DNA from 3 places in the Mesorhizobium sp. M7A.F.Ca.US.011.01.1.1 genome. Region 3 is predicted to be linked to each of the others. Evidence: riboswitches for the same ligand, from Rfam matches in the RefSeq annotation. Region 3 holds a riboswitch; each other region holds the start of a gene.
The links. A riboswitch is a leader RNA that binds a small molecule or an ion and turns the genes downstream of it on or off. The one in region 3 is predicted to bind cobalamin.
Positions count from the first base shown of each region.

Region 1: another riboswitch for cobalamin. It lies ahead of EOA13_RS01375 (ABC transporter ATP-binding protein); the one in region 3 lies ahead of EOA13_RS35585 (CbtB domain-containing protein).
Region 2: another riboswitch for cobalamin. It lies ahead of EOA13_RS13600 (DUF1636 family protein); the one in region 3 lies ahead of EOA13_RS35585 (CbtB domain-containing protein).

Region 1 covers NZ_RZRT01000001.1:280,694-282,953, reverse strand. Annotated here, with positions in the region: partial or broken gene EOA13_RS01380 (AraC family transcriptional regulator) at 1-783, opposite strand, end outside; cobalamin riboswitch at 1,079-1,286, shown strand; gene EOA13_RS01375 (ABC transporter ATP-binding protein) at 1,451-2,239, shown strand.
Region 2 covers NZ_RZRT01000010.1:116,260-118,519, reverse strand. Annotated here, with positions in the region: gene EOA13_RS13605 (winged helix-turn-helix domain-containing protein) at 1-797, shown strand, start outside; cobalamin riboswitch at 827-1,031, shown strand; gene EOA13_RS13600 (DUF1636 family protein) at 1,070-1,498, shown strand; gene cobW (cobalamin biosynthesis protein CobW) at 1,501-2,260, shown strand, end outside.
Region 3 covers NZ_RZRT01000102.1:1,413-3,672, reverse strand. Annotated here, with positions in the region: gene EOA13_RS35590 (MFS transporter) at 1-883, shown strand, start outside; cobalamin riboswitch at 949-1,145, shown strand; gene EOA13_RS35585 (CbtB domain-containing protein) at 1,181-1,360, shown strand; gene EOA13_RS35580 (CbtA family protein) at 1,376-2,170, shown strand; gene cobU (bifunctional adenosylcobinamide kinase/adenosylcobinamide-phosphate guanylyltransferase) at 2,163-2,260, shown strand, end outside.

The DNA of each region.
Region 1 (2,260 bases), on a different contig from region 3:
TGCGTGGGTCGAACTCAGGGCCGTAGCGTTCGAATTCCGGCGCATCCGATATCTCGTGGCCGGAAGCCGGCAGCCATTTGTTCCAGATCGTGTTGACCGTCCGGCGAATGGTCGAGATGTGTTCGCGGTGGGCAAAGATCGCATATTTCTGCGCCGGCACCCGCACCCGGCTGAATTCCTTGGGCAGGTCGGAAAAATCAGACACTTCGACGCCGGCGATGTAGTCGAAATTGCCGCCATCGTCGCCGTTGACGCAGACGCCATAGGCGACGTCGCCGGCCGGAATGTTGCCGATATAGGGGCCGAAGCGCTGCCACTGCATCGGGATGGCGGCGCTGGTTTCGCAGCTGTAGCGCTCGCCGAGGCCGGCGATCAGGAACGGCCGGCTGGTCTCGAACGCGGCGGTTCGAGATTGGTGAGGAAGGACTGGTCCATCAGGATCGGCTCCACGAGGTCGAGCTTGTCGAGTGTGCCTTGCGCGCGCACCAGTTCCGGCGTGGTGCCGAACTGATCGCGGAAGGCCCGGGTGAACGCCTCATGCGAGTTGTAGCCGGCGTCGAGCGCGACGCTGAGGATGTCGGGCGCCCCGCTGGCCAGCTTGCGCGCCGCCTCGGTCAGCCGGCGTGAGCGCATGTAGCCCATCACCGAGCGGCCTGTGGCAGCGCCGAAAGCCCGCGTCACATGAAAACGCGACACGCCGCTGCTTTGCGCGACATCGTCGAGTGCAACAGCCTCCGGCAGATGACTTTCGACGAACCACAGCGCTTTCTCGGTCGGGTTCATTTTGCTCCTCGCATCGGCCAGATCATCCTGCCGTTCCTGGCGCGGCCAGTTTGATCGAAATTGCGCATCCCGCGCAATCGAACCGATCCCGTCACAGTCGCACACCGATATGGCACAGCGGTCGAGCGCCCCCTTGCCGCCGACGAGCCAAATTCGGCGGGCTTCGCTTGACAGCGCCAGGCGGCATCCTCTAAATGCGTAATGTTATTACATATCGAGAGCGTGAAATGCATGTTTCCCCTAGCCGGCCCACCACTCCGTCCGAGAAATCCATTGCGAAGCGATTGGGGGAAATCTACGCTGAAGCGGTGATGGTCCCCGAGTCGAAAGGCGAGGGGTGAAAAGGGAACACGGTGAGATCCCCAGGGGTCGAGGCCGTGGCTGCCCCCGCAACTGTAAGCGGCGAGCAAAATCCGTGAATGCCACTGGCCGGCAAGGCTGGGAAGGCAGGATGGCGCAACGACCCGCGAGCCAGGAGACCTGCCATCACTGAGTTGACCGGACGGGGTGTGCCGGGAGGAAACGCGAATCCCGGTCTTGTCGGCCGCTTCGCCAGCTTCCTTCCGTCGCCAGTTTTGGAAAGTGACGGAAAGTTGGACGGCTCTATCGATCATCGCATCATCGTGTGCACGCTTTGCCATCCCGGCAAGCCGGCGGACAGCAGCCGATGCCCGTAGCGCTTCTCGAAGCCCGTGACCTCAGCGCCATGGCGAATGGGCGGGATCTGGTCCAGGCGGTCAGCCTGTCGGTGGCCGCTGGCGATCGCCTCGCCATCATTGGTCCCAACGGCGCCGGCAAGACGACGCTGTTGCGCATGCTGTCGGGCATGCTGCGACCGAGCTCAGGCGAGGTGAAGCTTGGCGGGCGCCGGCTGGACAGGATCTCGGCCGCCGAGCGGGCACTGCATATCGCCGTGGTCGGCCAGACCGACCAGCCCGATCCGCGGCTGGCAGTGATCGACTATGTCGAGCTGGGCCGGGTCCCGCACGCTCGGCTACGGCGCAGGAGCGAGGAGCGTGACATTGTCGTCGATGCGCTGCGCCGGACCGGCCTGCTGCCGCTGCTTGGCCGCACCATCGGCTCGCTGTCGGGCGGCGAGCGCCAGCGCGCCCAACTGGCCCGCGCCATCGCCCAGCAGCCAAAGATCCTGTTCCTCGACGAGCCGACCAACCATCTCGACCCGCGCGCCCGCGGCGAACTGCTCGACCTCGTGGCAGGCTTCGAGATGACGGTGATCGCGGTGCTGCACGATCTGGCGCTGGTGGCACCGTTCGCCACCAGGGTGGCGGTGATGAACCATGCCCGTCTGCAAGCGCTCGCCGCACCGCGCGAAGCGCTGACCCAAAAGCTGATCCGCGAGATTTTCGGCATCGATGTGCTGCGTCTGCGCCATCCGACCGAAGACCGCGAACTGACGGTGTTCGATGTGCCGAACCGTGCCGCGCCGCCGTCGTGATTGAAGCCATTTCGTAGTCGA
Region 2 (2,260 bases), on a different contig from region 3:
GCCAGGTCGCCGAGCGCGGCCCGATCGCCGCTTCCGCGCTGGAGGGCCAGAAAGGCTCGGGCGGCTGGTGGGGCTGGAGCCATGCCAAGCACGCCTTCGAATGGCTGTTCTGGGCCGGCCGCATCACCACGGCGCACCGTCGCGGGTTCGAGCGTTTCTATGATCTGCCCGAGCGCGTACTGCCGCAGGCGGTCCTCGACCTTCCAGTGCCGACGCCTGAGGACGCGCACCGCGAATTGCTGCGCATTTCCGCCCGCGCCCACGGCGTGGCGACTTCAGGCGATTTGCGCGATTATTTCCGGCTGTCGCCGGCCGACATGAAAGGCCGGTTGGAGGAACTGATTGAAACGGGCGAGTTGCTGCCGGTGCGAGTCGAAGGCTGGGACAAGCCCGCCTATCTTCACACAGACGCCCGCCTGCCGCGCAAAGTCGAGGCCCGCACCCTGCTGGCACCCTTCGATCCGGTCGTCTTCGAGCGTTCGCGCACCGAGCGGCTGTTCGACTTCCACTACCGCATCGAGATCTACACGCCGGCCGACAAGCGGCAATACGGCTATTATGTCCTGCCGTTCCTGCTCGGCGACAGGATCGTGGCACGCGTCGACCTCAAGGCCGACCGTCCGGCCAGCATACTGCGGGTCCATGCGGCCTATGCCGAGCCGGGTGCGCCGCCTGAAACCGCTGCAGAGCTGTTCGAGGAATTGAAGCAGATGCAAGGTTGGCTCGGGCTCGAACGCATCGAAGTGACACCTGCCGGGGATTTGGGGCCGGCGCTGGCCGACATCGCCATGTCGTAAGCTCGCGTTGACACCGCCGCCCGCAAAAGCCTAAATCCGGTTCAGATGGTCCCTTGCCCGCAACGGCAAGGGCTAAGAGGGAATGCGGTGCGGGGCAAAATCCCAAATCCGCGGCTGTCCCCGCAACTGTAAGCGAAGAGCCAAGGCCGAAAGCCACTGGGGAGTTCCCGGGAAGGCGGCTACCAAGGCGATGACCCGCGAGCCAGGAGACCTGCCGTCTGCGACTTTAGAATCCGATCGCCCGGCGGGTTTCCGGGCAAGGAGCCCGATCTTTGGACCACGACAGCAGTTTTTCGGCTGGTACAGCGGATATTTCGTCCGGCCATGATGATGCCTTGGCCGGCGTCACCATCATCGTCTGCGCCTCCTGCCGCGATGAGACCGGCGCCGACGCTCATCCCCGCGCCGGCGAATTGCTGGCCGACGACACGCGCCGCGCCGCATCTGGCGATGACATCCGCATCCGCAGCCTCGAATGCCTCGGCAATTGCAAGCGCCGCCTGAGCGCCGCCATCCTGCGCGACGGTTGCTGGAGTTATGTCTTCGGCGACCTGACCGCGACCAGCGGCGCCGATCTCGTCACCGGCGCCAGGCTCTTCGCCACCTCGAAGGACGGCCTGATTCCATGGCGCGGCCGTCCCGATAGCCTGAAGCGCGGCCTTGTTGCCCGCATCCCTCCCCTCGACCTGCTGAAGGACTGACCATGACTGCATCCGTCTCCCGCGTTCCCTGCACCGTCGTCACCGGCTTCCTCGGCGCCGGCAAGACGACGCTGGTCCGCCATCTCCTGGAAAATGCCGGCGGCAACCGCATTGCCATCATAGTCAACGAGTTTGGCGACATCGGCATCGATGGCGAGATTTTGAAGGGCTGCGGCATCGACACCTGCCCGGAGGAAAACATCGTCGAACTGGCCAATGGCTGCATCTGCTGCACCGTCGCCGACGATTTCGTGCCGGCGCTTGACAAGATCCTCGCGCTGACGCCGAGGGTCGACCATATCCTGATCGAAACCTCGGGCCTGGCGCTGCCCAAGCCGCTGGTCCAGGCCTTCCAGTGGCCGAGCGTGAAGAGCCGCGCCACAGTCGATGGCGTCATCGCCGTGATCGACGGCCCGGCGCTGGCCGAAGGCCGCGTCGCCAACGACATGGACGCCTTGCAGGCGCAGCGCGCCGGGGACGAGACGCTCGACCATGACGATCCGGTGGAAGAAGTGTTCGAGGATCAGATCGCCTGCGCCGACCTGATCATCCTGTCGAAGAGCGACCTGATGGACGCCGCCGGCACCGCCCGCGCCAACGCCATCATCAACGAACATTCCGCCCGCGCGGTGAAGATCGTGCCGACGTCGCATGGCAAGGTCGATCCCTCGGTGCTGCTCGGGCTCGGTCTCGCCGTCGAGGACGACATCGAAAACCGCAAGTCCCACCATGACGGCGCATTCGACCATGAGCATGACGACT
Region 3 (2,260 bases):
GCAACTGGCCGGCATGCTGTGCCGGGTGATGGGCGCCAGCGCGCTGTCGATCACGCTCAACCTCTACATCATGGACCACATCCGCAAGACCGACTTCATGCAGGCCGAATCGCTGCGCATGGCGTGGTCGATGCTGGCCTGGACCGGTGGGCCGACGCTCGGCATCTTCCTCTACACGCGCTTCGGCATCTATGCCGCGCATGGTGCGGTCGCGGTGTTCGCGTTTGCCCTGCTGGCGCTGTTCTGGACCTACCGCCTCGGCGACAACCAGTCCATCCGTCCGGGCAAGACACGCCCCGTCAATCCGCTCGCCAATATCGGCCGCTTCGTCGCGCAGCCCAGGCTCAGGCTGGCTTGGCTGATTGCCTTCGGCCGCTCCTGCTTCTGGACGACGTTCTTCGTCTATGGGCCGCTGTTCATGGTCATCACGGGTGAGGGCAAGCTGGCCGGCGGCCTGCTTGTTTCGGCCGGCAACGCGCTGTTGTTCATGGCGATTTTCTGGGGGAAGGCAGGAAAGCGCTTTGGTGGCCGCGGGACCATGACATTTGCCTATTTCGCCATGTCAGCCGCGCTGCTGGCGGCGGGCTTCGTCGGCGAAACCGTGCCGTTGCTTACCGGCGCCTTCCTGCTCTGCGGTGCCTTCTTCACCATTGCGCTCGACGCCCTCGGCTCGACCGCCTTCATGCGCTCGGTGCGTTCCTATGAAAGATCTCAGATGGCAGCGGTCTACCGCACCTATCTCGACTTTTCCGAGTTGACGCCGCCGCTGGTCTATTCGGTGGCGCTGGCCTTCTTCGGCCTGGGCTCGGTGTTCGTCACGCTCGGCCTGCTGGCGGCGGTCTGCGGCTTTGTGACGTGGCGCTATCTGCCGAAATCGCTTTGACCTTCATGGCGCATTCGCAACGGTCGCCGGCGGAATTTGGTTTGCCGGAGGCGAGGATTCTGCCTATAGTCACCGGTGTCGCCGGTTCCATTTTGGAGCCAAGAGGGAATGCGGTGAGGGCGAATTTCGCCCAATGCCGTGGCTGCCCCCGCAACTGTGTGCGGTAGTCCTCTCCATATGCCACTGAAGATTTTTCTTCGGGAAGGTGGGGAAGGATGCTGATCCGCGAGCCAGGAGACCTGCCGGCGACAGGAAACTGACTTCGATGCCCTCGGGTGGAGGGCGAAAGGACAAGACATGACTACCGCTTCCGTCTCCCTCGGCGCCTCCGTCTCCTCGCAGTCGCGCTTCATGCAGCTCGCGCTCGCCGGGCTGCTCGGCATTTTCGTGATGGGCTTTGTCGGCTTCTCGCATATCGATGCGGTCCACAACGCGGCTCACGACTATCGCCATTCGATGGCGTTTCCCTGCCACTGACGAGGGGCTGACATCATGAACCTGTTTCGCAACGTCGTGTTCATCGCGGCGATCGCAGGGCTCGTGGCCGGCGTCGTTCTCGCCTGCATGCAGGCCTACGCCACTGTGCCGCTGATCCTGAAGGCGGAAGTCTACGAACAGGCGGGCGGGGGGCATCACCATGACCATGGCGCTCCGGCCGCAACGGATAGCAATGCCATGAGCACAACTGCTCCGGCGGGAGATGCGATGAGCTCTGCTGCCCCGGCTGCGGCGGAAGCCGCTCCGGCAGACGAAGGTTGGGCGCCGGCAGACGGTTTCGAGCGTTTCGCCTTCAGCGTGCTTGCCAATATCGTCACCGGCATCGGCTTCGCCTTGATCCTGGTCGCGGTCTCCGAATTCGCCGGCGGCATCGGTGGCTGGCGCCAGGGCGTGTTCTGGGGCCTTGCCGGCTTTGCCGTGTTCACGCTGGCACCGGGCCTCGGCCTGCCGCCGGAACTGCCAGCCATGCCGGCCGCCGATCTCACCCAGCGGCAGATCTGGTGGTGGGCAACGGTGGCGGCAACCGCTGCCGGTCTCGGCCTGATCGCGTTCCGCAAGTCGCTGCCGCTGGCGATCCTTGCCGTCCTTTTGATCGTCGCACCGCATGTTGTCGGTGCACCCCAGCCCGACAGTTTCGAGACGTCGATCCCGGAAGGCCTGCATCACCAGTTCGTGGTGGCCGTGACGCTGACCAACCTCGTGTTCTGGCTGGTGCTCGGAGCGGTTGTCGGCGTGGTGCGCGGCCGCTTCACCGGCACCGCGACCAGCCTGCGCGACAGCTTTGCCTGATCGCAAGACACTGACCTTCCTCATCGGCGGCGCGCGCTCCGGCAAGAGCGCGCACGCCGAAATTTTAGCGACCGCCTTGCCGCCGCCCTG